3 regions of the Arthrobacter sp. NPDC080082 genome follow, and region 3 is predicted to be linked to each of the others. Evidence: riboswitches for the same ligand, from Rfam matches in the RefSeq annotation. Region 3 holds a riboswitch; each other region holds the start of a gene.
The links. Region 3 has a riboswitch for thiamine pyrophosphate ahead of AB0O44_RS05470 (bifunctional hydroxymethylpyrimidine kinase/phosphomethylpyrimidine kinase). Riboswitches for the same ligand answer to the same signal wherever they lie in the genome.
Positions count from the first base shown of each region.

Region 1: it holds a riboswitch for thiamine pyrophosphate, as region 3 does, so the genes downstream of both, thiO (glycine oxidase ThiO) here and AB0O44_RS05470 (bifunctional hydroxymethylpyrimidine kinase/phosphomethylpyrimidine kinase) in region 3, are expected to answer to the same signal.
Region 2: it holds a riboswitch for thiamine pyrophosphate, as region 3 does, so the genes downstream of both, AB0O44_RS04050 (ECF transporter S component) here and AB0O44_RS05470 (bifunctional hydroxymethylpyrimidine kinase/phosphomethylpyrimidine kinase) in region 3, are expected to answer to the same signal.

Region 1 covers NZ_JBFBKQ010000001.1:112,111-121,579, forward strand. The annotation lists gene AB0O44_RS00435 (SDR family NAD(P)-dependent oxidoreductase) at 1-1, opposite strand, end outside; gene moeB (molybdopterin-synthase adenylyltransferase MoeB) at 13-1,230, opposite strand; gene AB0O44_RS00445 (TetR/AcrR family transcriptional regulator) at 1,313-1,978, shown strand; gene AB0O44_RS00450 (DUF3107 domain-containing protein) at 2,042-2,266, shown strand; gene AB0O44_RS00455 (hypothetical protein) at 2,275-2,577, shown strand; gene AB0O44_RS00460 (VOC family protein) at 2,582-2,944, opposite strand; gene AB0O44_RS00465 (thiazole synthase) at 3,000-3,821, opposite strand; gene thiS (sulfur carrier protein ThiS) at 3,827-4,063, opposite strand; gene thiO (glycine oxidase ThiO) at 4,060-5,373, opposite strand; TPP riboswitch at 5,364-5,481, opposite strand; gene thiE (thiamine phosphate synthase) at 5,508-6,200, shown strand; gene AB0O44_RS00485 (ferritin-like fold-containing protein) at 6,256-6,954, opposite strand; gene AB0O44_RS00490 (RNB domain-containing ribonuclease) at 6,996-8,498, shown strand; gene AB0O44_RS00495 (DEAD/DEAH box helicase) at 8,784-9,469, shown strand, end outside.
Region 2 covers NZ_JBFBKQ010000001.1:853,063-862,531, reverse strand. The annotation lists gene AB0O44_RS04090 (Na+/H+ antiporter subunit A) at 1-1,198, shown strand, start outside; gene AB0O44_RS04085 (Na(+)/H(+) antiporter subunit C) at 1,195-1,740, shown strand; gene AB0O44_RS04080 (Na+/H+ antiporter subunit D) at 1,737-3,365, shown strand; gene AB0O44_RS04075 (Na+/H+ antiporter subunit E) at 3,362-3,907, shown strand; gene AB0O44_RS04070 (monovalent cation/H+ antiporter complex subunit F) at 3,904-4,182, shown strand; gene mnhG (monovalent cation/H(+) antiporter subunit G) at 4,172-4,579, shown strand; gene AB0O44_RS04060 (DUF4235 domain-containing protein) at 4,622-4,885, opposite strand; gene AB0O44_RS04055 (hypothetical protein) at 4,991-5,713, shown strand; TPP riboswitch at 5,740-5,881, shown strand; gene AB0O44_RS04050 (ECF transporter S component) at 5,949-6,581, shown strand; gene AB0O44_RS04045 (ABC transporter ATP-binding protein) at 6,593-8,152, shown strand; gene AB0O44_RS04040 (energy-coupling factor transporter transmembrane component T) at 8,149-8,952, shown strand; gene AB0O44_RS04035 (UDP-N-acetylglucosamine 1-carboxyvinyltransferase) at 9,053-9,469, shown strand, end outside.
Region 3 covers NZ_JBFBKQ010000002.1:245,791-255,259, reverse strand. The annotation lists gene AB0O44_RS05495 (glutamate-5-semialdehyde dehydrogenase) at 25-1,356, opposite strand; gene proB (glutamate 5-kinase) at 1,383-2,540, opposite strand; gene obgE (GTPase ObgE) at 2,530-4,119, opposite strand; gene rpmA (50S ribosomal protein L27) at 4,235-4,498, opposite strand; gene rplU (50S ribosomal protein L21) at 4,560-4,868, opposite strand; gene AB0O44_RS05470 (bifunctional hydroxymethylpyrimidine kinase/phosphomethylpyrimidine kinase) at 5,234-6,745, opposite strand; TPP riboswitch at 6,906-7,003, opposite strand; gene AB0O44_RS05465 (Rne/Rng family ribonuclease) at 7,186-9,469, opposite strand, start outside.

The DNA.
Region 1 (9,469 bases), on a different contig from region 3:
TGGAGCTGCCTTTCAGTAGACGGGTTTGCCGGGCTCGACGTCCCGGACCCAGGCGAGGATGCCGCCCTCGAGGTGGCTGACGCGCTCGTAGCCTGCGGCCCGGGCGGCGGCCAGGACGGCCGCGGACCGGGTGCCGGCCTTGCAGTGGAACACGATGTCCGTGTTCTGCGGCAGCTCGGCCCACGCCTCGCCGGCGAGGATCCGGCCCTGCGGGATGAGCCGGGCGCCCTCAATCCGGACGATGTCGTACTCGCCGCTCTCCCGGACGTCCACCAGTTCGAACTGCCGCAGGCCCGCGTTGCGGGAGGCGAGCATGGTGGCCAGCTGGGTGGCGGTGATGGTGTGCCCGGTGTCCGTGCCGGCGTCGGCGGCGGGGGTGATCCCGCAGAACGCCTCGTAGTCGGTCAGTTCGGTGACCCTGGGCGCGTCCGGGTCGCGGGAGACCTTGATTTCGCGCCAGCTGCCGCCCAGGGCGTCGAAGAGCGCCACCCGTCCCAGCAAGGAACGGCCGACGCCGGTGATGAGTTTGACCGCCTCGGAAACCATCAGGGAGCCGACGGCGGCACACAGCATGCCGAAGACCCCGCCCTCGCCACAGGAAGGGACGGACCCGGCCGGCGGCGCCTCGGGATACAGGTCGCGGTAGGTGGGGCCGTGCTGCTCCCAGAACACGCTGACCTGCCCGTCGAAGCGGAAGATCGACCCCCAGACGTAGGGCTTGCCCAGGATGGCGGCCGCATCGTTGACCAGGTAGCGGGTGGCGAAGTTGTCCGCCCCGTCGATGATCAGGTCATAGCCGGCGAACAGTTCCAGGGCGTTGGACGCGTCGAGCCGGACGTTGTGCAGGCGGACGTCAACGAGGGGGTTCAGGGCGGCGATTGCGTCCCGCGCCGACTCGGTCTTGGGCCGGCCGACGTCGGCGACGCTGTGGATCACCTGGCGCTGCAGGTTGCTCAGGTCGACGTCGTCGTCGTCGATGATCCCGAGCGTTCCGACGCCGGCGGCCGCCAGGTACAGCAGCGTGGGTGAGCCGAGCCCGCCGGCGCCAATCACCAGGACCTTGGCGTTCTTCAGGCGGCGTTGGCCCAGGGATCCGATCTCGGGAATGATGAGGTGGCGGGAATACCGTTCCACCTCCGCCGCGGTGAGGTCGGCGGCCGGTTCCACCAGCGGGCCGGGAGCCTGGCCGGCCGCGGCGGAAGTACTGTTCTCGGTCAACTTCGAAGCCATACTTCAATCTATGCCCGAAGTTGCCGCCAGTCATATTACCCCCGCGTATTGTGGAACCAACAGCGAGGAAAGAAGGCCCAGAGTGGTTCATCAGGCACCGGTTGATCGGGGACAGACCGGAAAGCCGGCGGCGCAGCCGCGCACCGGTGGGCAGCGTTCCGCCCGCCTGCCCCGCGATGAACGCCGGGCCCAGCTGCTGGCCGCCGCGCAGGAGGTCTTCGTCGCGAACGGCTACCACGGTGCCGCCATGGATGAGATCGCCGAGACCGCCCACGTGAGCAAGCCGGTCCTCTACCAGCACTTCCCGTCCAAGCGTGAGCTTTACTTGGCGCTGCTGGACAGCCACCTCTCCACCCTCACCGCGCTGCTGCTGGGGGCCTTGAACTCCACGACCGACAACGACGAACGCGTCCAAGCGGTCATGCGGGCCTACTTCCGGTTCATCGCCCACGACGACCAGGCGCACCGGCTGGTGTTCGAGTCCGACCTGGTGAACGACGCCGACGTCGCCCGCCGGCTTGAGACTTTCAACAAGACGTTCGCCGACGCGATCGCCAAGGTCATCGCTGAGGACACCAAACTCCCGCTGCTGGAGGCCCAGCTGCTGGGCCGCGGCCTGTCCGGCATGGCCCAGGTCAGCGCCCGGTACTGGCTGGAAACGGACGGCAACCTGGACCTCGATGTGGCCAGCGACCTGATCTACCGTTTAGCTTGGCGCGGAATCAGCCGCTTCCCGAAAGAGTCCTAGACTACAAATAGAAAACCCCCTTTAGGGGAACGTGAACACTTTGATTGGCTGGGAGGCCTTGCTGTGGAAGTAAAGATCGGCATTCAGAACATCGGCCGCGAAATCGCCCTGGAGTCCGGCCAGGACGCCGACGCCGTGGCGGCGCTGGTCAGCGAGGCCATCGCCAAGGGCACCGAGCTGCGCCTCACCGATGAGAAGGGCCGCCAGGTAATCGTGCCGGCCGGCGTCCTCGGCTATGTTGAGATCGGCGCCGAAGAGGTCCGCCGCGTCGGCTTCGGCGCCCTCTAGGACCCGCTGTGCTCTCCCTCATCGTGGTGGCGATGGTGGCCGTTGCCGCCGGCTTCGTCGTCTGGGCCAATGGCAAGCGGCATGCCAAGTACGGCATCGCCGTACCCGCCGGTGTCGCCCTCACGGTGGGGATGCTCAGCTGGATCATCTTCCAGGCCGCGGGCCTCGGCTATCAGCCGGGCCTGACCTGGATCCCGTGGATCCTGCCGCTGCTGCTCGCCGCGGCCGCCGCGGTTGCCGCCGTCGTGCTCCTGGGCCGGTCCCGCACCGCCCAGGACACGGAGCGGCTGAACGCCATCCTGCGCTCCTAGCCCCCTACAGCGCCTGCTGCAGCACCCAGCGGTTGCCGTCCGGATCGCTGAGGTGGGCGAATAGGACGCCGCCCATGTCCTCGATTTCGCTGACCTCCGCCCCGCGGCCCACCAACTCCGCGCGCGTCGCGGCCAGGTCCGGGGTCACCAGTTGCAGCCCCTCGAGGCTGCCGGGCTTCATCCCGGTCATTCCCGTCCCGATCACAATTGACGCCGCGGAGCCGGGAGGCGTCAGCTGGACCACCCGCATCCCCGGGATGTGTTCGACGTCGTGGTCCAGCACGAACCCCAGTCGCTCGGAATAGAACTCCTTGGCCGCGTCGACGTCGGCCACCGGAACCTGGATCACTTCTAGGCGCATCTTCATGCGCCTAGGCTACCCCGCTCCCCCGGCGGGTAGCCGCGGTCCCTGGCCGCGGTCCCTAGAGGAACTCGGCGCGGCCTTCCATGCCGGAGGACGCCAGCGCGTGCTCGCGGCGCGGGATGCGGCCGGCCAGCCGGGCCAGGCGGCCCGCGGCGACGGCGTGTTTGAACGCCTCTCCCATCAGCACCGGGTTCTGTGCCCTGGTCACCGCGGTGGCCAGCAGCACGGCATCGCAGCCCAGCTCCATGGCCAGCGCCGCATCCGAGGCCGTGCCGATGCCGGCGTCGAGGACCACGGGTACCGAGGCCCGGGAGACGATCAGTTCGATGTTGTGCGGGTTCAGGATGCCCAGGCCGGTGCCGATCGGCGCGCCCAGCGGCATGACGGCCGTGGCACCGAGGTGCTCCAGGCGCAGCGCCAGGACCGGATCGTCGTTCGTGTAGGCGAAGACCTTGAACCCGCGCGCCACCAGCTGTTCGGTGGCGTCGGCCAGTTCCAGGGCGTCCGGAAGCAGCGTCTGTTCGTCGGCGATCACTTCGAGCTTCACCCAGTCCGTCTCCAGCGCCTCGCGGGCCAGTTCGGCGGTGAGCACCGCGTCGCGGGCGGTGAAGCATCCTGCGGTGTTGGGCAGCACCCGGATGTTGCGGTCGGCCAGCAGTTGGAACAGCGATCCGCTCTCGGCCGGGGAGTAGCGGCGCATCGCCACGGTGGTCAGTTCCGTGCCGGACGCTTCCAGTGCGGCGCCGAGGCCGTCGAGGCTGGGTGCGCCGCCGGTGCCCATGATGAGCCGGGAGCCCAGCTCCACGCCGTCGAAGGTCACCGGGTCGCGGTGCGCCGTGGCCTTCACGGCGGGCTCCTGCGCGGTGTCTGCTTCCTTCATGCCGTTCATCCTCCCTGTACCGCGGTGACGAGTTCGACGTCGTCGCCCTCGATGAGTTCTGTTGCGTGCCACCGGCTGCGGGGCACGACCTCGGCGTTGCGCGCGACGGCGACGCCGAGTTTGCGTCCGTCCGTGGCCTGGCCGTTGTCCGCCAGGGGCCGGCCGGTGACGCCGCTGACGAGGGCGCCGACCGTGGCGTTGTCCGGGAGCGCGTGCGGCTTCCCGTTGAGGGTGATGTTCATGCGGTTGTCCTGTGGGTCGCGGGGTGGAGAGCATTGGTAGGGCTGTGCGCCTGGCTGGTCGACTGGCTGTGCTCAGCGTCCGTGTGCGGGCGGTCGAAGCGGTCCGGGAGGAACCCGTCCCACCGCGGGTCCGGGGTGCCGTCCAGCAGCTCCCGGCAGATGGCCGCGGCGGCCGGGGTCAGCAGCACCCCGTGCCGGAAGAAGCCGGTGGCGATCACCAGGCCCGGGACGTGGCCGCCGCCGGCGGCACGGACCCGTCCCAGCAGCGGGGCGTTGTCCGGGGTGCCGGGGCGGGCCCTGGCCGTGGCCTCGTCGAGTTCCAGCTCGGCGACGGCCGGGACCAGCTGCTGGGCGTCGCGCAGCAGCTGGTAGACCCCGCCGGCGGAGACGGCCCGGTCCCGGGCCTGGTCCTCGCGCTGGGTGGCGCCCACCACCACGGTGCCGTCCCCGCGCGGAACAATGTAGACCGGGACGCCCCGGACCAGTCCGCGCACGGTGGAGCTCAGCAATGGACGCAGCCGTTCGGGCACCCGGAGCCGGAGGATGTCGCCGTGGACCGGCCGCAGCGGCAGGGTGAGCCCGGCCGGGAGGTCCTGCAGGGCGGCGGCGCCCAGGCCGTTGGCCACGATGGTCTCGACCGACCGGATCTCCCCTCCCCCGCTGAGCCGCACGCCGGCGACCCGGCCGTCCGCCTGGATTAGGCCCTCGGCCCGTTGCGGGACGGCCCGGAACCCGGTGTCGGCGGCCAGCAGCGCCGTGATCCGGGTGATCAGGCGGCGCGGGTCCACCTGATGGTCGGCGGGGATCTCGAAGGCGCAGGAGATCGCCGGGCTGAGCAACGGTTCGCGGCGGCGGGCCTCCCGCACGGTGAGGGGTCCGACGGACAGGCCGGAGGCCAGTTGGAGGGCGCGCAGGTCCGCGAGCGCCTGGCGGTCCGCGGCGTCGGCGCCCACGGCGAGGGTCGGCGTCGTGAGATAGCCGGTGCCGGCGCCTTCGTCGCCCCCGTCGGCGAGGCTGCCGGCGAAGGCGGGCCAGAGCCGGGAGGACTCCAGCATCAGGGGCAGGAGGCCCTCCTCCTGGTAGTGGAGTTCGCTGACGGGGGCTAGCATGCCGGCGGCGGCCCAGCTGGCGCCGTCCCCGGGGGCGTCGTCGACCAGCGCCACGGTGCGTCCGGAGCGCCGGAGTTCCCAGGCGATGCCGTAGCCGATCACGCCCCCGCCAATCACGGCGACGTCGACGGCGCCGTGGCGGCCGTCAGGCGGGGCCCCGGGGCCGTGCGGCCGGGCCTTAGGGCTGGGGGTGGTGTTCATGGGTTCCTTCCCTACGCCGGTACTAGCCGGATCAGGTCAAGCGGTCGGCTCTGACGCCCTCTCAGCCCTGCGCCGTCACCGGCCTGCGGGGCTCCCGCGGTATGCGCCCAGTTTAGAGGAACTACGCTTGGGGCATGAGCCAGGATGTCCACAGCACCGCCCGTTTGTACCTCTGCACCGATGCCCGCAAGGACCGCGGAGACTTTGAAGCCTTTGTCGATGCCGCGTTTACCGGGGGCGTGGACATCATCCAGCTCCGGGACAAGACCATCGAAGCCGCGGAGGAACTGGAGTTGCTGGAGGTCCTGCACACGGTCGCGGCGCGCCACGGCCGGCTCTGGGCCGTCAACGACCGCGCGGACCTGGCCTCGCTGGCCGGCGCGCCGGTGTTCCATATCGGGCAGAAGGACATTCCGTTCGGAGCGGCCCGGGACTTCCTCGGCAAGGACACCGTGATCGGCCTGTCCACTCACACCCCGGAGCAGGTCGACGCCGCCATCGCCGCCGCGCCGGGCCGGAGCGGGCTGGACTACTTCTGCGTGGGCCCGGTCTGGGCGACACCCACCAAGCCCGGCCGGGCCGCCGTCGGCCTGGACCTGGTCCGCTACGCCGCCGACGCGATCGAGCACGCCGAGGCCGCGGGCGACGGCGGCAAGGTGGCCGGCGTCGTGCCGTGGTTCGCGATCGGCGGCATCGACCTGACAAATGTGGAGCAGGTCCTCGACGCCGGGGCCCGGCGGATCGTGGTGGTCCGGGCGATCACCGAGGCGGAGGACCCCGCCGCTGCGGCGCAGGCCCTGCTCGCCGCCCTCGACGCCCGGGCTTAGTCGCGGCCGTGCCTAAGCGCGGCCGGTCGCCTCGGCCTCACCGGCCGCAGGCCCTCTACCCCGCCAGGCCCAGCAGGGTCATCCGGCGTGAGTGCGCCGTGGCCAGCGAAGTCAGCAGCGCCCGGACCGGATCCGTGCCCGCAGGGACGCCGTTGCCCGTTGCCCCGTTGCCCGCTGCTTCCGAACCCTGGACGGCCAGGAAGGCGTGGTCGGCCGCGACCCGCTGCGCCTGGGTCAGCGCCTCGCCGAGAAGCCGCCGTGCCCACAGCGCCAGCCGGGAGGCCAGCCGGGGATCGTCGGCCAGGGCCTGCTTGAGCCGTTCACGCAGCACCCCGGTGGCCTCTTCGGAGGCCTGGACCTGCTCCACGAGTTCCGCGGTGGCGGGATCCAGCCGCGGAATCAGGGAACGGTAGAAGTCGGCGGAGACGGTGTCGATGACGTAAGCCTTCATCAGCGACTCGAACCAGTCGGCCGGCCGCGTCCGCTCATGGAAGTGGTCAACCGAGCGCTGGAACGGCACCATGGCGCCCTCCACGTCCTCACCCACGGCTTGCAGCCGGGCGCACACCAGTTCGTAGTGCTCGAACTCCCGCACCGCCAGCCGGCCCAGCACTGCCCGGTCCCGGAGGGTGGGCGCGTAGCGGGCGTCGGAGGAGAGCCGTTCAAAGGCGGAGAGTTCGCTGTAGGCCATCACGCCGAGCAGGTCCGTGAGAAAGCGGTGATCGCGGGCGGAATCCGGCGTCGGAGTGCTCATCGTTCAAGACTAGCGGCGGATTTCGGGCTACCCTGACTTTCGTGTCTCACCATCGCCTGACGCCGAGCGTCCGCCAGCAGCAAAACCAGCTCGCCGGGGCGCTGAAGGCCCTGCGAACAGTACTGGAACTGCCTGGGCCGTTCCCCGAGGAGGCGCTGCGCGACGCCGAGGCGGCGGTGGCCGGGCACGAACTTCCCGGCCTGGACCTGACCCACGTGGAGTTCGTGACGATCGACCCGGCGTCGTCCACGGACCTGGACCAGGCCCTGTTCATTGACCGCTCCGGCGACGGATACAAGGTCTTCTACGCGATCGCCGATGTCCCGTCCTTCGTGGCCCCCGGCGGCCCGCTCGACGCCGAGACGCGCCGCCGCGGGCAGACCTTCTACACGCCCGAGGGCCGCATCCCGCTCCACCCCGAGGTCATCAGCGAGGCCGCCGGCAGCCTCTTGGCCGGCCAGCTCTGCGCGGCCTTCGTCTGGGAGTTCGAGCTCGACGCCGCCGCCGAGGTGTCCTCGGTCCTGGTGCGCCGCGCCCGGGTCATCAGCCGCGCCAAGCTCAGTTACGCCGGGGTGCAGGCGGACCTCGACGCCGGCACGGCCGCCCCCGTTCTGGAACTGCTGAAAGAGGTCGGCGGCAAGCGGGTGGAGCTCGAGCGGCAGCGCGGCGGAGCGAGCCTGAACATGCCGGACCAGGAAATCGAACAGCTCCCCGACGGCGGCTACCGGATCGTCGCGGCTCCCCCGCTGCCGGTGGAGGACTGGAACGCGCAGATCTCGCTGATGACCGGGATGGCCGCCGCGGGCCTGATGCTCGAGGGCAAGGTGGGCATCCTGCGGACCATGCCCGCGCCGGACGAACGCTCCCTGCGCCACTTCCGCCGGCAGACCGGAGCGCTCGGCAAGCCGTGGGACGGGCAGACCAGCTACGGGGAATACCTGCGCACCCTGGACCCCACGGACCCCAAGCAGCTGGCCATCCTGCACTCGGCCGGGATGCTGTTCCGCGGCGCGGGGTACACCCCGTTCGATGGCAGCGTCCCGGACGACGCCATCCAATCCGCCATCGGCGCGTCCTACGCGCACTCCACCGCCCCGCTGCGGCGGCTGATCGACCGGTTCGTCCTGGTCATCTGCGAGGCGCTCTCGAACGGCGCCGAAGTTCCCGCCTGGGCCCGGGAGGCGCTGCCGTCCCTGCCCGCGATCATGGCCGCCTCGGACCAGCTCGCCGGGAAGCTGGAGCGGATGTCGCTGGACACGGTCGAGGCGGCGCTGCTGGTCAACCACGTCGGCCAGGAGTTCGACGCCGTCGTCATCTCCGGGTCGAAGCCCGCCAACGGTAACGGCGCGGGGGCCGGCAACGGCAACGGGAATGGGACAAAAGCGAACGGAAACGGCAACGGTCCGTCCGGAATCGTGCAGATCGCGGAGCCGGCCGTGACCGCCCGATGCCCGGGTGAGATGGAGTCGGGCAGCCTGGTCCGGGTACGCGTCGTCTCGGCTGACATCGCCGCCCGCGAGGTGCGGCTGGAGCTCGCGGGCTGAGGCCGCACCGCGCCGCAACGGCCGCGCCGTCGGGGACGCAGGGGCCGAACGGCTAGACTGGAAGGGTAGTAATGGATGCCCGGTCGTTGATTTCCTCGTAATTTCGAATCAACAAGCCCGCCCCTACGCGATCTTGAGACACACCCGCTGGTCCCAGTGCCAGCATCTAGATAGCCCGCGATCGGCTCCACTGGACTTGCTTGCGCCTACCGAGCGTGCTCCGGAACGGCCCTCCGCCGCCCCGTCGAGCAGGCAGCGCAACCCAAATGAATAAGGAAACTCCCCGTGAGTGAATTGCACACGCATCAGCTTCTGACCGACGAATCCGGCACGGAATCGATCGAACCGGAAGAAACCATCAGCTCCGACGAGGCGCCCCACGCCCTTCCGGAAAAGACGTTCGCCGACTTCAACGTCCGCGCCGACATCGTCGAATCCCTGGCGGACGCCGGGATCACACACCCGTTCCCCATCCAGGCCATGACCCTGCCGGTGGCCCTGGGCGGCCACGACATCATCGGCCAGGCCAAGACCGGCACCGGCAAGACCCTCGGCTTCGGCATCCCCGCGCTGCAGCGGGTCATCGGCCGCGACGACGCAGGCTACGACGCCCTCCCGACACCGGGTGCCCCGCAGGCCCTCGTGATCGTCCCCACCCGCGAGCTCGCCGTCCAGGTCGCCAACGACCTGCAGAACGCCGCCCGCAAGCGCAACGCCCGGATCGCCACCATCTACGGCGGCCGCGCGTACGAGCCGCAGGTCGATGCGTTGCAGAAGGGCGTGGAAGTTGTCGTCGGCACCCCCGGCCGCCTGATCGACCTGTTCAAGCAGAAGCACCTGGTGCTCAAGAACGTGAAGATGGTCATCCTCGACGAGGCCGACGAGATGCTGGACCTGGGCTTCCTGCCCGACGTCGAGACGCTGATCGCCGCCACCCCGGCCGTGCGCCAGACCCTGCTGTTCTCCGCCAC
Region 2 (9,469 bases), on a different contig from region 3:
CATCCTGCTCGCGGGCAAGCCCCTCCCGGCGGACCTCTACGTCATCGACCCGGGGTCCCCGCTGCAACTGGTGGCCGGAGCCGGCATCGTGGTCGGCGCCCTCGCCGCGGTCCGCGCCAACAAGCGGTTCCTGGCCGTCCTGATGGTCTCCGTCACCGGCTACGGCATCGCGCTGATGTTCGCACTGCAGGGCGCCCCGGACCTCGCGCTGACCCAGATGCTGGTGGAAACCATCATCCTGGTGGCGTTCGTGCTGGCCATGCGCAGCCTCCCGGCCGAACTCCGGGACCGCACCGGCGGCCGGTACCGCGTGGTCAGGATCATCATCGGCGCCGGCTTCGGCCTGACCATGATCTTCGTGGCGATCTACGCCCTCGGTGCCCGGGTCGCCACGCCGGTCTCGCTGGACTTCCCGCGGCTGGCCTACGACGGCGGCGGCGGGCTCAACGTCGTCAACGTCACCCTGGTGGACATCCGGGCCTGGGACACCTTCGGCGAGATCTCCGTGCTGGCCCTTGCCGCCACCGGCGTCGCCAGCCTCATCTTCGTCCGCGGCCGTGGCGACCGGATCCGGTCCTCCGGCTCGGTCGTCGAGGGCACGGTGGGCCGCCTGGCCGCCCCCGCGCACAGCCGCGACGGCGCCGCGCTGGCCCTGAGCCGCCGGTTCGCGGCGTCCACCAAGGACGCCTGGCTGGTGGCCGGCCGGACCCTCGCCCCCGAGCGGCGTTCCATCATCTTCGAGGTGGTGACCCGCCTGGTGTTCCACTCGATGATCGTCTTCTCGATCTACCTGCTGCTGGCCGGGCACAACCTGCCCGGCGGCGGCTTCGCCGGCGGCCTGATGGCCGGGCTGGCGCTGACCATCCGCTACCTGGCCGGCGGCCGGTTCGAGCTGCGCGAGGCCGCGCCGCTGAGCGCCGGCGCGCTGCTGGGTATCGGCCTGGCGACGGCGGCCGTGTCCGGGGTGGCGCCGCTGCTCCTGGGCGGCGAGGTCTTCCAAAGCGCCATCGTCCAACTCTGGCTCCCGGTCTTCGGTGACATCAAGTTCGTCACCTCCACCATCTTCGACATCGGCGTCTACATCGTCGTCGTCGGCCTGGCCCTGGACGTGCTCCGCAGCCTCGGCGCCGAAATCGACGAACACTTCGAAGAGCAGTCGGACGCGGCCGCCGGAACCACCCCCGGGGGGAATGCATGAGCGTCAACCTGACCCTGCTGACCGTGATGGGGGTGCTGTACGCCTGCGGCATCTACCTGCTCCTGGAGCGCAGCCTCACCCGGGTGCTGCTGGGCCTGATGCTGCTGGCGAACGCCACCAACCTGCTCATCCTCACCACGGGCGGCTACGCCGGCCTGGCCCCGCTGTTCGCCAAGGACACCGATCCCGGCGCCTACAGCGACCCGCTGCCGCAGGCGTTGATCCTGACCTCGATCGTGATTTCCTTCGCCGTGACCGCGTTCATGCTCGGCATCATCTACCGCACCTGGGTGCTGGCCCGGCAGGACGAGATCCAGGACGACGCCGAGGACCTCCGCGTCGCCGAGACGCCCAGCTTCGACGCCGAGGACGACGCCGTCATCCCCGAGGAAACCTCCGAATTCCCGTTGCCCGCCGTCGAGCCCGACGCCGGCGGGACCATCCTGGCCGGCGCCCGCCAGATGCCGGCCAGCGAAGCCGCGGCAGAGGAACGGCCCGGCTCCCGCACCACCGCCCCGAACCAGGAAGGAGGGTCCGAGTGAACATCGCCAGCTTTGCCCCGCTCGCCGTCGTCCTCCCCATCTTGGGCGCCGCCCTGACCTTCCTGCTGATCCGGCACTCCCGGGCGCAGCGGACGGTCAGCATCGCGCTGCTCTCCGTGACCCTGCTGCTCGAGTGCTGGCTGCTGGCCTCCGTCTGGGAGGGCGGCACGGCGGCGGTGAGCATCGGCGGCTGGCTGCCGCCGTGGGGGATCGTGCTGGTGGTGGACCAGTTCTCCTCGCTGATGCTGGTGGTCTCCTCCGCCGTGAGCCTGGCCGTGCTGGTCTATGCGACCGGGCAGGGCATGGCCGACGGCGACAGCGACGCCCCGGTCTCGATCTTCCACCCCACCTACCTGATCCTGGTGGCCGGGGTGTCCAACGCCTTCCTCTCCGGAGACTTGTTCAACCTCTACGTGGGCTTTGAGATCCTGCTGACGGCCAGCTACGTGCTGATGACCCTCGGCGGCACCGGGCCCCGGATCCGCGCCGGCGTGACCTACGTGGTGGTTTCTGTGGTCTCCTCGGTGCTGTTCCTGATCGCCATCGCGATGATCTACGGCGCCACCGGCACCATCAACATGGCGGACCTGGCCATGAAGCTGGGGGACCTGGACCAGGGAACCCGGAACCTGCTGCACGTGCTGCTGCTCGTGGCGTTCGGGATCAAGGCCGCCGTCTTCCCGCTCTCCTTCTGGCTGCCCGACTCCTACCCGACCGCCCCCGCCCCGGTTACGGCGGTGTTCGCCGGCCTGCTCACCAAGGTGGGCGTCTACGCGATCGTCCGCACCGAGACGCTGCTCTTCCCCGGCGACACCTTCAACTCCCCGCTGATGGTGGTGGCGCTGCTGACCATGGTGGTGGGGATCCTGGGCGCGCTCGCGCAAAGCGACATCAAACGTCTGCTCTCCTTCACCCTGGTCAGCCACATCGGCTATATGGTGTTCGGGCTGGCGATGTCCTCGGTGGCCGGCCTGGGCGCCGCGGTGTTCTACGTGGCGCACCACATCACCATCCAGACCAGCCTCTTCCTGGTCACCGGGCTGATTGAACGCCGCGCCGGCAGCTCCTCCGTGGACCGGGTGGCGGGCCTGGCCAAGCTCTCCCCGCTGCTGGCCGTGCTGTTCTTCATCCCGGCCATGAACCTCGCCGGGATCCCTCCGCTCTCCGGCTTCCTGGGCAAACTGGGCCTGCTCCAGGCCGGCGTCCTGCTCGGCACCCCGCTGGCGTACGCGCTGGTGGCCGGCGGCGTCCTGACCAGCCTCCTGACCCTGCTGGCCATCGCCCGTGTCTGGAACCGTGCCTTCTGGCGCAAGCCCGAGGACGCCGAGCACCCGGACCCGGTGCTGCTCGCCGCCCCGGGCGGTGAGTCCCAGGGAACCGGCGGGGCCGGGACATCCTCCGCACGCCACACGGTGAGCCTGCTGCCGCGCACCATGGTCGGTTCCACTCTGGCGCTGGTCATCCTCGGCGTGGCCCTGACCGTGTTCGCCGGGCCGCTGTTCCGCCTCTCCGGCCAGTCCGCGGCCGAGATGCTGGACCGGTCCTCCTACATCCACGCGGTCCTCGGCGACGAGGTCACGGTCCCGGCCCCGCCGCAGCCCGTGGCCCAGGGAGGCGGCAAATGACCCGCAAACGCATCTCGCTGCGCCAGGAACTGCCGCTGCTGGTCTGGCTGGTGATTGTCTGGGGCGCCCTCTGGCAGGACTTCAGCGCCGGCAACCTGCTCTTCGGGGCGCTGATCGCTGTGTTCGTGGCCCGGTTGTTCTACCTGCCGCCGGTGGAATTGGGCGGACGGTTCAACGTGCTGCGCGCCGTCCCCTTTGGCCTGGTGTTCCTCGGCAAGGTGGTCGCGGCGAGCTTCCAGCTGCTCTACCTCGCCGTGGTGCGCGGGCCCCGGGTGGTCAGCGCCATCGTCGCGGTCCCGCTCCGCAGCCACTCGGATCTCCTGGTCACCGCCACCGGCCACGTCATCTCGCTGATTCCGGGCTCCCTGGTCGTGGAGGTGGACAGGGGTACGTCCACGCTCTATATCCACGGCATCAACGTCCGCGACGCCGAGGACGCCGCCAGGCTCCGCAAGGACGTCCGGGACACTGAGGCCGGCCTGATCCGGATCATGGGCTCCCCGGAGGAAGTTTCCGCCCTCAAACAGGAGGCAGCCGCATGATGCCGATCGTCCTGGCCGTGACCGCCGTGATTCTGTCCCTCGCGGCGGGCGGCGCCATCATCCGGATCGCCCGAGGGCCTTCGCTGCTGGACCGCGTGCTCGCCACCGACGTGCTGCTGGCCATCCTGGGCGCCGCGCTGTGCATCGACATGGCCGTCAACCGGCACCTGAACAACCTGATGCTGCTGGTGGCGATCTCGATCATCGGCTTCGTCGGGTCCGTGACCGTGGCCCGCTTCGTAGCCGACCGCAGGAGGCACCCCCATGAATCCTGAGACCTTCTCCGGGGATACGGTGATCGACGCCGTGTCCGCCGTGTTCATGGTGGTGGGTGCACTGATGTCCCTCGGCGCCGCGATCGGCCTGCTCCGCTTCCCGGACCTGATGAGCCGGATGCACGCCGCCACCAAGCCGCAGGTCCTGGGCCTGTTCCTGCTGCTGTGCGCCGTGGGCCTGCAGATGCGCACCTGGTGGGTGTGGCCGGTGCTGGTGGTCGCGTGGATCTTCCAGCTGCTGACCGTCCCGGTCTCCGCGCACATGGTGGGCCGCGCCGGCTACCGCACCAAGCACCTCCACCCGGAGTTGCTGAGCGCGGATGAGCTCGAAGCGGTGGTGCAGCAGGCCGCCGGGGAACGCGGCTTCAACGAGGACGGGGAGCCCCGCCGGGACTGATGCCCGGGGGACTCCCCGTCGGAGTCCGGTGGTGCGGTGCGCCTAGACGATGTCCTGGGTCTTGGCGAAGCGAGTGATGGCCCGCTGCGTGCCGCGGTTGGCGAGGACCTGGATGACGGCGCTCACCGAGGCCGAGATCAGCGCGAAGGTCAGGGCCTGGCGCAGCGTGGTGGGGACGTCGTCGTCGTGGCCCTTCGGCGGCTTGTTGCCGGTGGTCTTCTCCCAGACGGTGTCCACGAGCTTGGTGCCGACGAGACCGGCGACCAGGCTGATGCCGGTGCCGAGCAGTTTGATGACAATGTTCATTTCGTGCTCCTTGCGGGTGGAAACAGGACTGCCCCTAGCCTACTGGCACACCGGTCCGGGGCGGACGCCCCTGTCCGCCGCGCGCCGCCCGGCCTACCGTCGGGCATGGACAGAGACCGGGGCGCACCCTGGGCGCCGTTCCAGCTGGCGGCCGGCTGCTGCTCGATCGCGTTCGTGGTGCTGCTGGTGCTGGCCCTTGTGCTGGACTTCATCGCGCCGCCGCCGGTCGACGGGGCCGTGCCGACGCTTGAGTTCATCGCCCGCAACAAGCCCGTCTACGTCGCCGAGCAGCTGCTTTGGACGGTCCCGAACATCCTGGCGGTGCCCGTCTTCGCTGCGCTGTTCCTGGCGTGCGCTCCGGCGGCAGAGGGACTGGCACGGGGCCTGGCGCTGGGCGGCGCCCTGGTGGGCGGGCTGTCCTGGGCGCTGATCCTCGCCATCCCGGTTACCAGCCGCGGCTCTCTGGTGCTGGTCTACCTCAGCGACCGGTACGCCGGGGCGGCCGACGACGCCGCGCGGCAGCGGATCAGCGCCGCCGCCGAGGCGGTGATCGCCGAGAACAACACACCCGCCGTCGCCGGGGTGCTTTCCGCGGCGGGCATTCTCCTCATGTCCGTGGCCATGGTGCGGGCAGGGCTCTCCCGGGCGGTGGGCTGGCTGGGCATCGGCGCCGGTGCCCTGGGGCTGCTCGCGGAGGCGCTGCGGTACCTCGTCCCGGCGCTCTACGGCGGCTACGGCCTCCTGATGTGGGCGTGGTTCGTGGCGGCCGGGATCGTGCTGATCCGGCTCGGCAGGGAGGGGAGGCGGGCCCCGGCGGCGCGGGTGTAAACTGGGCCAGCCCACACGGGCGACATTCATAACGACAGGGGAGCGCCGCCGTCGGACCCTTCCGGAGGAATCCGGGAACCGTAGGTGGGCGCTGAGAGTGCGGACAGCCGCAGACCCTCGAACCTGATCCGGTTAGTACCGGCGCAAGGGAGTCGAGTTCTCAGGGTGTCCGGAACACGCGGCAGCGGCCGCCGTGGCCGGAATACCCTCCCCTCCTGTACCTCAGGAGGACGACATGACCGATATTTCCACCCCCCGCACCACAGCGGCCGGCAAAAAGAGCTGGCGCGTGGTCGACATTGTCCTGGCGGCGCTGATCGCGATTGCCGGCGGCGTCATCTTCTGGGCCTGGGACCAGGGCTCCAACGTGGTGTCCGTCCCGCTCACCGCCGTCTACCCGCCCCTGACCGGCCTCTACGCCGGCGGCTGGATGATCCCCGCGGTCCTCGGCATGCTGGTGGTCCGCAAGCCCGGCGCCGCGCTGTTCTGCGAGGCCGTCGCCGCCACCGGCGAGCTGATCATGGGCTCCCAGTACGGCACCACCGTGCTGATCTCGGGCATCCTGCAGGGCCTCGGCGCGGAGCTGGTCTTCGCCGCCTTCCGCTACAGCAAGTTCAACCTCCCGGTCTCCCTGCTCGCCGGCGCCGGCGCGGGCCTCTTCTGCGGCCTGAACGACTGCTTCCTGCCCTGGGGCTGGAACATCGCCTTCGAGGCCGGGGACAAGGCCGCCTACATCGTCTTCTGCGCCATCTCCGGTGCCGTGATCGCCGGCGGCCTGGCTTGGATCGCCACCCGCGGCCTGGCCCGGACCGGGGTGCTGGCCTCCTTCGCCTCCCGCAAGGCGGCCACCGAACCCGTCTTCTCCTGACACCCGCGCGCATGAACGCCGACGACGTCCGCCCCGCCGCGGTCACCGCCCGCGGCTGGGGCTGGCGGCACGCCGGACGGTCCCGGCCCGCCATCAGCGGACTGGACCTGGACATCAGCCCGGGCGAACGCGTCCTGCTGCTGGGACCTTCCGGCGCCGGTAAGTCGACCCTGCTGCACGCCCTGGCCGGGGTGCTCGGCGAGGGCGGCGGCGCGGACGCGGACGCCGACGACGCCGACGAGACCGGCAGCCTGCTCATCGACGGGGCCCCACCCCGGGACCGCCGCGGACGCGCCGGGCTGGTGCAGCAGGACCCGGAGACCCAGGTGGTGCTTTCCCGGGTGGGTGACGACGTCGCGTTCGGGGCGGAGAACCTCGCCGTCCCGCCCGCGGAGATCTGGGCCCGGGTAGGGGAGGCGCTCGACGACGTCGGGCTCGGATCCCTGCCCCTGGGCCACCCGACGTCTGCCCTCTCCGGCGGGCAGAAGCAGCGGCTGGCCCTGGCCGGCATCCTCGCGATGCGGCCCGGGCTCCTGCTGCTGGACGAACCCACCGCGAACCTCGACCCCGCCGGTGTGCTGGAGGTCCGCGACGCCGTGGGCCGCTGCCTGGACCGGACCGGCGCCACCCTGGTGGTGGTGGAACACCGGGTTTCCGTGTGGAAGGACCTGGTGGACCGGATCGTGGTGCTGCAGCCCGGCAGCGCGGGCGAATCCGCCGTACTGCTGGACGGGCCGCCGGACCGGGTGCTGGCCGAGGCGCGGGAGATGCTGATCGCCGCCGGGGTCTGGGTCCCGGGCCACGTGCCGGCCACCCGCGCCCGGAGCGCCGGCGACACCGGGCAGGGTCCGGAACCCGGCTTCGAAGCGGGCCGGCTGTTGCTGGCCGCAGAGTCCCTGGCCGTGTCCCGCGACCGTCCCCGCCGGGGCGGCCTGCGGACCCGCTTCCGCGCCGTGCCGCCCGTGCCGGTGCAGGAGGGTATCGCCGCGCAGGTCCGTGCGGGGCGCGCGCTCACCATCACCGGGCCCAACGGCGCCGGGAAATCGACCTTCGCCCTGACCCTCGCCGGGCTGCTGGCCCCGGTGGCCGGGACCGTGTCCGCTACCACCGACCTCAGCGCCGGCGCGGGCATCGACCCCTATGCCTGGAAGGCGCAGCAGCTGATCCCGCGGATCGGCACGGTCTTCCAGGAACCCGAACACCAGTTCGTGACCGGCCGGGTGCTGGACGAACTGACCTTCGGGCCGCGGCAGCTGGGCCGCGGCGCGGACCGGGTGGACGAACTGCTGGAGCGGCTGCGGCTGCGGGACCTGGTGGACGCCAACCCCTACACCCTCTCCGGCGGCGAGAAGCGGCGCCTGTCCGTGGCTACCGTGCTGGCCGCCCACCCGCAGGTCCTGGTCCTCGACGAACCCACGTTTGGCCAGGACGCCAACACCTGGGCCGAGCTGGCCTCCTTCCTCTCCGAACTCCTGGACGCCGGCACCGCCGTCGTCTCCGTCACCCACGACGCCGAATTCAGTGACGTCCTCGGCGGCGACGAGCTCAAGCTGCAGGGGGTGGCGGCATGAGGGAAGCCCTGACCCTGGAGGGAAACCGCGCCCTGCTGGCCCGCGCCAACCCGCTGGCCAAGTTCTCCGGCGTCGTGCTGGTCACCGTGGCGCTGGCCCTGTCCATCGACTGGGTCTCCGCGTCCGTGGCGCTGGCCTTCGAGGTGCTGCTCTTCCCGCTGGCCGGGCTCACCCCCGCCCTGCTCTGGCGCCGCGGCTGGCCGCTGATCCTGGCCGCTGCCCTGGGCGGCTGGAGCACCGCCATCCTCGCCCCGGACCGTGGCCGGATCCTGCTGGACGTGGGGCTCTGGTCCATCAGCGAGGGCTCACTCCAGCTGGGCCTCGGCTTCCTGCTGCGCGGCCTCGCGATCGCGCTGCCGGCCGTGCTGCTGATGAGCTGCACCGACCCCACGGACCTGGCCGACGCCCTCGCGCAGCAGGCGAAGCTGCCGCACCGGTTCGTGCTGGGCACCCTCGCGGCGATGCGGCTGGTGGGACTCATGGCGGAGGAATGGCAGACCATCGGGATGGCCCGGCGGGCCCGCGGCGTGGGCTCGCACGGCAGCCCGGCGCAACGGCTCAGGGCCATGCTGGGGCAAAGCTTCGGGCTGCTGGTCCAGGCGGTCCGGCGGGCGTCGCGGCTGGCGGTGACCATGGAGGCGCGCGGCTTCGGCGGTGCCCGGCGGACCTGGGCCCGGCAGGCTCGTTTCACCGGGTTGGATGTGTGGGTGGTCTTGGGCGGCGTGGTGATCGCCGGGTCGGCAGTAGCCGCCGCCGTCGCCGCAGGGACCTGGAACATGGTGTTCCTCGGCCAGCAGTGACCAGCGCGATTTATCGCACCATCCGACTAGGGGTGTGACGTTACGCGCTTTGAAGCGCATCCGGAGGCGGTCGGTAACTCATGTGTGATATTTCTTGGGTATGACGCTTCCCACTGCAGAACACCTCGGCACGGTCCTCAAGGACGCACGCGGCGAAAAGGGCTGGACCCAGGGCAAACTTGCCGCAGAGCTTGGCACCAGCCAGAGCGCCGTCGCCCGGATGGAACAGGGCAAGCAGAACCTGAGCCTGAAGATGATCCAGCGCCTGGAGTCCATCTTCGGCCGCACCATCGTCAAGGTGGGCCGGCCCCAGATGACCCACCTGCGCGTGGAGGGCGGCCACACCCTCTCCGGCGCCGTGGACGTCAACAGCAGCAAGAATGCCGGCGTCGCCCTGCTCTGCGCCAGCCTGATCAACCGCGGCACCACGGTACTGCGCCGGCTGGCCCGGATCGAGGAGGTCAACCGGATCGTCGAGGTGCTGACCAGCATCGGCGTCGAGTGCACCTGGCTGAAC
Region 3 (9,469 bases):
GCTTTAGTCCATGGTACCGCGTGACTAGGCCCGGACCTGGCCCTCGCCCTGCACGATCCACTTGGTGGTGGTGAGTTCGGTCAAGCCCATCGGACCGCGGGCGTGCAGCTTCTGGGTGGAGATCCCCACCTCGGCGCCCAACCCCAGCTCGCCGCCGTCGGTGAACCGGGTGGAGGCGTTGACGATCACCGCGGCGGAATCAATCTCCGCGATGAAGCGCTCGGCGTTGGCGAGGTCGTTGGTGACGATCGCCTCGGTGTGGCCGGTGGACCAGGAGCGGATGTGGGCCAGTGCCTCGTCCATGCTGTCGACCATGGCTACGGCGAGGTCCAGGTCCATATACTCGGTGGCCCAGTCCACGTCCGTGGCGGACACGGTCTCCACCGAGGGCAGCGCGGCGGTGACGCGGGCGTCGGTGTGCAGGGTGACCCCGGCGGCCCGGAGGGCGTCGGCGACGGCGGGCAGCACGGTGGACCCCGAGTGCACCAAGAGGGTTTCGACCGTGTTGCAGACGCTGGGCCGCTGGGTCTTGGCGTTGAGGAGGATCTCCACGGCCATCTTCTCGTCCGCGGAGGCGTCGAGGAAGATGTGCACGTTGCCCTCGCCGGTCTCGATGACGGGGACGGCGGAGTTGGTCACGACGGTCTGGATCAGGTCCCGGCCGCCGCGTGGAATCAGGACGTCCACACGGCCGCGGGCCCGCATCAGCACGTTGGCGCCGTCGCGGCCGTATTCGTCGACGCTCTGGACGGCGTCCGCGGGCAGCCCAACGGAGACCAGGGCGTCGCGGAGGACGTTGATCAGGGCGATGTTGGTTTCGGCTGCGGCGCTGCCGCCGCGCAGGATCACGGCGTTGCCGCTCTTGAGCGCCAGTCCGGCGATGTCCACGGTGACGTTGGGGCGGGCCTCGTAGATGGCGGCGACGACGCCCATGGGCACGTTGACCTGCCGGAGCCGGAGCCCGTTCGGCAGGGTCTGGCCGCGCACCACGTTGCCCACGGGGTCGGGCAGGCCGGCGAGGTTATCCAGCGCCGCGGCGAGGGCTTCGATCCGGGCGTCGTTCAGCGTCAGCCGGTCCAGCAGCGCGGCGGAGGTGCCGTTGGCGCGGCCGGCGGCGACGTCCTTGGCGTTGGCGGCGAGGATGGTGCCCCGGTGCTCCAGGAGGGCGGCGCCGATGGCGCGCAGGCCGCGGTCCTTCCAGGCCCGGTTGGCGCGGGCCATCTCGCGCGAGGCGGCGCGGGACCGGTCGGCGATCGCGTGGACCGCGGCTTCGACACCCGGGGCCGCCGGCGGCAGGCCTGCGGCAGGCGTGTCGTTCAGGGGCAGGTCGGGGTGCGAAGTCAGGGCCTCAGTCATGCTCCAAGTTTAGGCGAGTGGGTGGGTCAGACCAGCACCAGGTCGTCAACATGAACAACTTCGCGCTCGTAGCCAGGGCCCAGGCTGCGGCCCAGGTCCATGGTGGAGCGTCCGAGCATCTGCGGCAGCTCCCCGGCGCCGTAGTTGACCAGCCCGCGGGCGATCACGGTGCCGTCGGCGCCGACCATCTCCACCGGGTCGCCGCTCTCGAAGTCCCCATGCACGGCGGTGATGCCGGCTGGCAGCAGGGAGGTGTGGCGTTCCCGGACGGCGCGGACGGCGCCGTCGTCGAGCACCAGCCGGCCCTGGACGGACGCGAGGTGCGCCAGCCATAGCAGCCGGATGGGCTTGCGGGCGCCGTTAACGGAGAACCAGGTGCCCACGTCCTCCCCCGCCAGTGCGGCGGCGGCGTTCGGGGTGGAGGTGACCAGGGCGTGGATGCCGGAGCCGGCGGCGATCGAGGCTGCCTCCACCTTGGTGACCATTCCGCCGGTCCCCACGCCGGCCTTGCCGGTGCTGCCAATCGAGACGCCCTCGAGGTCACGGGGGCCCGCGACGTGCGGGATCCTCCGGGCGCCGCGTGCGGGCGGCCCGTCGTAGAGGGAGTCGACGTCGGAGAGCAGCACCAGCGCGTCGGCGCGGACCAGGTGGGCCACCAGGGCGGCCAGCCGGTCGTTGTCGCCGAAGCGGATCTCGTGGGTGGCGACGGTGTCGTTCTCGTTGACCACGGGCACGACGCCGAGGTTCAGCAGCCGGTCCAGGGCGCGGAACGCGTTGGTGTGCTGGCTGCGGCGCATGAAGTCGTCCGCGGTCAGCAGGACCTGGCTGACAGTGACCCCGTGGGCGCCGAAGGCGTGGGTGTAGCGGGCCATGAGCAGGCCCTGCCCCACGCTCGCCGCGGCCTGCTGGGTGGCGAGGTCGCGGGGGCGCTTCTCCAGGCCCAGCGGTGCCAGGCCGGCGGCGATCGCGCCGGAGGAAACCAGGATGATCTCGGTTCCGGCGTTGCGCTTGTGCGCCAGGGCGTCGGCCAGGCCGGTCAGGGCCTCCTCGTCGATGCCGCCCTTGATGGACGTCAGCGAGGAGGAGCCGACCTTGACGACGATCCGGCGCGCGTCGGCCAGGAGTGCCCGGCCGGGAAATACTGCCGGCGTCACGTCGCCGGCCCGGGTGGCGTTACTGGTCATCGGCGTCGCCGAGTCCACTCTCCTTGAGCGGCTGCTGGGCGCGGCGGCCGCTGACCGATTCGGTCCAGATGCCGGCCTTGCGCTCGGCTTCCAGCTCGGCGCGGGCGGCGGCCTTGGCGTCGCGGCGTTCCTGCTGTTCCTCGCGCTTCTGGCCGCGGGTGGGCCGGTCGCCGATGTCCGCGAAGCGGATGTCGGTGCCGCGCGGGGAGGCCAGCAGTTCCGCGCCGGCCATCATGGTGGGCTCCCAGTCGAAGACGACGCCGTCGTCCTCGCCGATCACGACGGCGTCGCCGGGCTTGGCGCCCTGCTTGAACAGCTCGGTTTCGACGCCCAGCTTGGCCAGCCGGTCCGCGAGGTAGCCGATGGCTTCCTCGTTGGTGAAGTCGGTCTGCTTGACCCAGCGGACCGGCTTTTCGCCCAGGACGCGGAACAGCGGCTCCATGCCGCGTTCCTCGCGCCGGATGGTGAAGCCGGATTCGTTGACCGCGCGGGGGCGCAGCACCGGGGCGGCGACCTTCGGCGGGGTCGCGGCGACGGCATCGCGGGCGGCCTTGACGATCTCGGCCATGGCGAAGCCCAGCTGGCGCAGGCCCTCGTGGCTGGTGGCGGAGATTTCGAAGACGCGGTAGCCGCGCTTCTCCAGTTCGGGGCGGACGAACTCGGCCATGTCCTTGCCGTCGGGCAGGTCCACCTTGTTCAGGGCGACCAGCCGCGGGCGGTGATTCAGCGGAACGACCTCGCCGTCGGTGCCGGCGTAGCTCATGTCGACGGCGTACTTCTCCAGCTCGGCCTCGATCACGGCCAGGTCGGAGAGCGGGTCGCGGTCAGATTCGAGCGTGCCGCAGTCGAGGACGTGGACCAGGGCGGCGCAGCGTTCGACGTGGCGCAGGAAGTGGTGGCCGAGGCCCTTGCCCTCGCTGGCGCCCTCGATCAGGCCGGGCACGTCGGCGATGGTGAAGCGGACGTCGCCGGCCTGGACGACGCCGAGGTTAGGGATCAGGGTGGTGAAGGGGTAGTCCGCGATCTTGGGCCGCGCGGCGGACATGGCGGCGATCAGGCTGGACTTGCCGGCGGACGGGAAGCCGACCAGGGCGATGTCCGCGATGGACTTCAGTTCCAGGACGATGTCGCTGGATTCGCCCTCGATGCCGAGGAGGGCAAAGCCGGGGGCGCGGCGCTTCTGCGAGGACAGGGCCGCGTTGCCGAGGCCGCCGAGGCCGCCGGCGGCGGCGATGTATTCGGTGCCCTCCCCCACCATGTCGGCCAGGACGGTGCCGTCCTTGCTCTTGACGACGGTGCCTTCGGGAACGGGCAGGACCAGGGTCTCGCCGTTCTTGCCGCCGCGCCAGTCACCCATGCCGGGGCCGCCGTTGGTGGCGTGCCGGTGGGGGGCGTGGTGGTAGTCCAGGAGGGTGGTGGTCTGGGGGTCGACGCGGAGGATGACGTCGCCGCCGTTGCCGCCGTTGCCGCCGTCGGGTCCGCCGAGGGGCTTGAACTTTTCACGGTGGACGGAGACACACCCGTGACCGCCGGTACCGCCGGATACGTGCAGTACTACCCGGTCTACAAAGCTGGCCACGTGGATCTCCTCAGTGCTGTTCCCGGTCCGCAAGGTCCCGGAATGATTGTAATGCGGTTAAAACACCGGTGGAGCGGACCCATTGGCCCGCCCCACCGATTGTGAAACGTAGGTGTTACTCTGCGGCTGCAGCAGCCACGATGTTCACGACGCGACGGCCGCGGCGGGTGCCGAACTCGACAGCGCCGGGGGTCAGTGCGAACAGGGTGTCGTCGCCGCCGCGGCCAACGCCGGCGCCCGGGTGGAAGTGGGTGCCACGCTGGCGGACGATGATCTCGCCGGCGGAAACAACCTGGCCGCCGAAGCGCTTCACGCCGAGGTACTGGGCGTTGGAGTCACGACCGTTGCGAGTGGAGCTCGCGCCTTTTTTATGTGCCATTTGGAATGCCTGCCTTCAAAAAATTCTGGGAAACTGCGGGAACCTGATCAGTAACGGAAAGTTACTTGATACCGGTGATCTTGACCTTGGTCAGTTCCTGACGGTGACCCTGGCGCTTCTTGTAACCGGTCTTGTTCTTGTACTTCTGGATGACGATCTTGGGACCACGGAGGTCTTCCAGGATCTCAGCCGTAACCGTTACCTTAGCCAGGTCCGCTGCGGCAGACGTGACCTTGTCACCGTCCACCAGGAGCAGTGCGGGCAGCTCAAAGGTGCTGCCGGCTCCACCGGGGACGCGGTTCAGGGTAACGAAGTCTCCAACAGAAACCTTCTCTTGGCGGCCGCCTGCGCGGACAATCGCGTACACCACTGGGGAACTCACTTCTCTCGACGTTTATTACTAGATTTGCGTGCGGAACCTGGCCCCGAAATACCGGAGCGGCTCACGCTGTGCCTCAACGCCGGCAGGTTCCCCGGGGGAACCCATGAGCTATCCCGTGGATCATCCGTCCCGCGTGGGGTGGACAGGTCCTCAGGGTCATAACCCAAGTGTTGGCGTAAGCACCGAAGATCAAGACTACGCTAATTTCGCCTTCGGCCGCAAACGAGGCAGGCCCCGGAGAGTCGGGCGTGACCGGTGCCACAGTGCCGTTTTCCAAGGAACCGGACCGGGCGCCGCAGCCGCTTTCGGGAACCGCGCCCCACCACCTTACCGGCCGCGGCTCCCGTTCCGGGTCAGGCGTGCAGCCTCGGCGCGTCGAAGAAGTCCACCTCGAAGCGCACCGAGTGGACGAACGCCTCGGTCATGGCGCCCCGTTCGGCGGCGGAACCGCGGCGGGCGGCGGCATCCGTGTAGCGGATCGCCTGCCGGGTTGACTCGGCGAAGGCCGCGTCCGCGTAGGTCCGCAGCCAGGCGGCGTAGGGGTGGCCTTCGTCCGCGCCCGCGGCGAGGAACTGTGCGTGCAGCGCGGCGCCCACCTCGGCATAGAGCCAGAAGCACGGCAGCGCCGCGGCCACGAGGACCCCGTAACTGCCGGCCAGGGACGCGGCATGCAGGTGGTCCACGTAGGACTTGGTAACCGGACCCTGCCGCGGGGTGCCGGCGCGCCCGGCGAGCCAGCTGCGGTGCAGTTCCGACTCAACCTCCAGGCACTGGGCGGCCGAGCGTGACCAAAACAGCTGCTCGGCCTCCGTCGGGGCAAGCGCGGCGGCGCGGGAGAGCACCCGGGAGTAGCCGTTGAGGTAGAGCGCGTCCTGGCCGAGGTAGTAGGCGAACTCGTGCTCCGGCAGGGTCCCGTCGGCCAGGCCCCGGATGAAGTCCAGGGCGTAGATCTCCGACAGGCCCTCCGCGGCGATGGGCTCGAGGCCGGTGGCAAAGTCGCCGGGTTCCCTAAGGCGTTCCGTGAAGTGTTCCGTGCCGGCCCCGGGCCCCGATTCCGCCGGCTGGGCGAGGTGGTGGAAGTGGTGGACGGGTCCGTTGCCGGTGCCGACGTCGAGCCGGACGGCCTCGCGCAGCGCCCCCAGCAGCCAGGGCTTGACGCGGCGCAGCGCCGCTTCCCAGTCCCCGCCGGCGGCGTAGGCCGTGGCAAGGGCCGAGGACAGCGAGCACCCGGTGCCGTGGCTGTTGCGGGTGTCGACCCGCTCCCCCGGCACCACCACGGTCTCGCTGCCGGGCAGTCCCGCGCTGTTGACCAGCGCGTCCGGGCACCCGCCGTCGGCGTCCTCCTCGAGATGGCCGCCCTTGACCAGGACCGTGGTTCCGGCCAGCGCGGAGAGGCGCTTGCCCTGCTCCAGCGCCTCCGCCCAGCCGGCGGCGACCGGTTCATCCAGCAGGAGGGCGAGTTCGGCCAGGTTCGGGGTGACCAGGTCGGCGAGCGGCAGCAGGGTGTGCAGGGCCGCGACGGCCGATTCCTGCAGCAGCCGGTCACCGCTGGTGGCAACCATGACGGGGTCCAGGACGACGACGGCGGGCCGGGTACGTTCCAGCCACGCCCGCACCGCGTCGATGACGCCGGCGTCGCCGAGCATGCCGATCTTGACGGCGTCGATGGTGATGTCCTCGGCGATGGCGTCCAGCTGCTCGGTCAGGAAGGCGGCGGGGGGCACGTGCACGGACCGGACGCCGCGGGTGTTCTGCGCGGTCAGGGCGGTGATGGCGGCCATGCCGTAGCCGCCCATGGCCGCGATGCTCTTCAGGTCCGCCTGGATTCCGGCGCCGCCGGAGGGGTCGGAACCGGCGATGGCCAGGACCCTGGGGACCGGGGCCCGCCCGGTGGCCGCGTGGGCCGTGCCGGCCGACGCCTCGGGTCCGGCGGCGTCGGCCCTGGATGCCGGGAACACCGTCTGCAGGAAACTGGCGCCGGCCGCGGGAGTGGTTGAGAGAGCCGCGGGTGCTACCGCGGGTTGGGTCGAAGACAAGAGACATCCCTTCGCCGGTGCTAACCGGACAGGTTCAACGGGTGTGGATCTCAGCCGGCCCGATGCGCGGCACCCCGTGTCGCGTTCCAGCGTAGCGCCCCTCCCCGGTTTCGCTGCCCGGCGGCCCGTTCTGCCCGGTCCCACCTCCGGCCGGACTCCCCTTAACCGGCTCGCGGGTACCGCCCGGAGTCGACGCTTCGAAACGTCGAGTCCGGGAGATACCCGCGAGTGGTACTGAGCGGTACCGGGTGGTGCGGCGGCGGAGCGGTTTAGAGCTCCGAGGCCGGTACGCCGACGCCGAGGATGATCGGGCCTCCGTTGTCCTTGACGACCGGCTTGACCGTTTCCGGTGCCTTGGCCTCGTGGACGGAGCCCTGGCCGGACGGGGCGGAGGCCTGCCGGCGCTGCTCGACGGCGGTCTCGTTGGCTGCCCCCTGGGCACGGCTGGCACTACGGTGCCGCCGCGGACGGCGCTGGCCGGTGGCCGGTTCCGCTGCCGCCGGAGTGCGGGTGGCGACGGGGGCCGCCGTCTGCGCGGCCGTCTTGGGAGCCTCCTGCCGGCGGGTGTCCTGCTTCGGAGCCTCCTGCTGCCGGGTGTCCTGCTTCGGAGCCTGCTGCGGGGCAGCTTCCCGACGGGTTTCCGGCTCGGCCGCACGGTTGCGGGCGTTCGGCGGCTGGATCCGGGCCGTGCGGGCACGTCCCCGGCCCCGGGTGGCTCGGGACTGGTCAGCGGACCGACCGCCGGCCGGAGCCTCGGCGGGTGCCTCAGCCTCCGGGGCAGGGGCATCCACGGACCGTTCCTCCACAGCCGGCGCTTCCACGGACGGGGCGGCCTCGCGGGCCGCGGTCGCCGTGGTCCCGGACTGGCGGTTCCGCGAGTCCGAGTCGCCCAGGTTGGCGAACGCCTCAGTCAGCAGGTCCAGGGTCAGGGCCGGCTGCGGCGCCTGTTCGGCGTGCTCGACGAAGGGCAGTGCCACCTGCTCGCCCCCGAAGGTCAGCACGGCGGCGGGACGGCCGGCTGCTTCCTCGGTGGAGGCCAGCTCGACGGCGGCGTCCAGGGCCGCTTGCCGTGTCTCGGCGTCGGGCGCTGCGCTGGCGTCGCCGTCGTGCAGGTGGGCCGCGTGGGCGGCCGCCGCGATATTCGCCAGCGCTGCACGGGTGGCCTCGGCCTTGGCGTGCCGCTCGGCCTCGGTGGGCTCGTGGTGCCCGGCCGCCGGCACCTGCTGCTGCTGGCCCTCGGTGCCCTGGCCGCCCTTGCCGCGGCGGCGCTTGCGCTCGTTGCGGGCGGCGGGCTGCTGCTCGGTGCGCGGAACATGGTGTTCCGCGGCGACGGTGTTGGCGCGGCGGTGCTCGACCGGTTCGTCGTGCGTGACGACGCCCCGGCCGGCGCAGGCCTCGCACTGCTCACCGAAGACTTCCAGCAGGCCGGTGCCCATCCGCTTGCGGGTCATCTGCACGAGGCCGAGCGAGGTAACCTCGGCCACCTGGTGCTTGGTCCGGTCCCGGCCCAGGCACTCCACCATGCGGCGCAGAACGAGGTCGCGGTTGGATTCGAGCACCATGTCGATGAAGTCGATGACGATAATGCCGCCGATGTCTCGCAGGCGCAGCTGGCGGACGACTTCCTCGGCCGCTTCGAGGTTGTTCTTGGTGACGGTTTCCTCGAGGTTGCCGCCGCTGCCGGTGAACTTGCCGGTGTTGACGTCCACCACGGTCATGGCCTCGGTGCGGTCAATCACGAGGGAGCCGCCGGACGGCAGGAAGACCTTGCGTTCCAGAGCCTTGTGGATCTGCTCGTCGATGCGCCAGGCGGAGAAGATGTCCGTGTCCTTGGTCCACTTCTCGAGCCTGCCCACCAGGTCCGGCGCCACGTAGGTGACGTAGGCCTCGATGGTGTCCCAGGCCTCCTCACCGGAGACGATCAGCTTGGAGAAGTCCTCGTTGAACACGTCGCGGACCACCTTGATGGTCAGGTCCGGTTCGCCGTAGAGGAGCTCCGGGGCGAGGATCTTGGTGGACGTGGCCTGGCTTTCGATGCCCTCCCACTGGGCGCGGAGCCGGTTGATGTCATGCGTCAGCTCCTCTTCCGAGGCTCCCTCGGCCGCGGTGCGGACGATCACGCCGGCGTCTTCCGGCAGGCGGTCCTTGAGGATGCGCTTGAGCCGGTTGCGTTCGACGTCGGGCAGCTTGCGGGAGATGCCCGTCATGGAACCGCCGGGCACGTACACGAGGTACCGGCCGGGCAGCGAGATCTGGCTGGTGAGCCGGGCGCCCTTGTGGCCCACCGGGTCCTTGGTCACCTGGACCAGGACGGAGTCGCCGGACTTGAGCGCGTTCTCGATCCGGCGCTGCTTGCCCTCGAGGTTGACGGCGTCCCAGTTGACCTCGCCGGCATACAGCACGGCGTTGCGGCCGCGTCCGATGTCGACGAAGGCCGCCTCCATGGAGGGCAGCACGTTCTGGACGCGGCCCAGGTAGACGTTGCCGATCAGGGAGTCCTGCTGGGTCTTGGACACGAAGTGCTCGGCCAGGACGCCGTCTTCGAGGACGCCG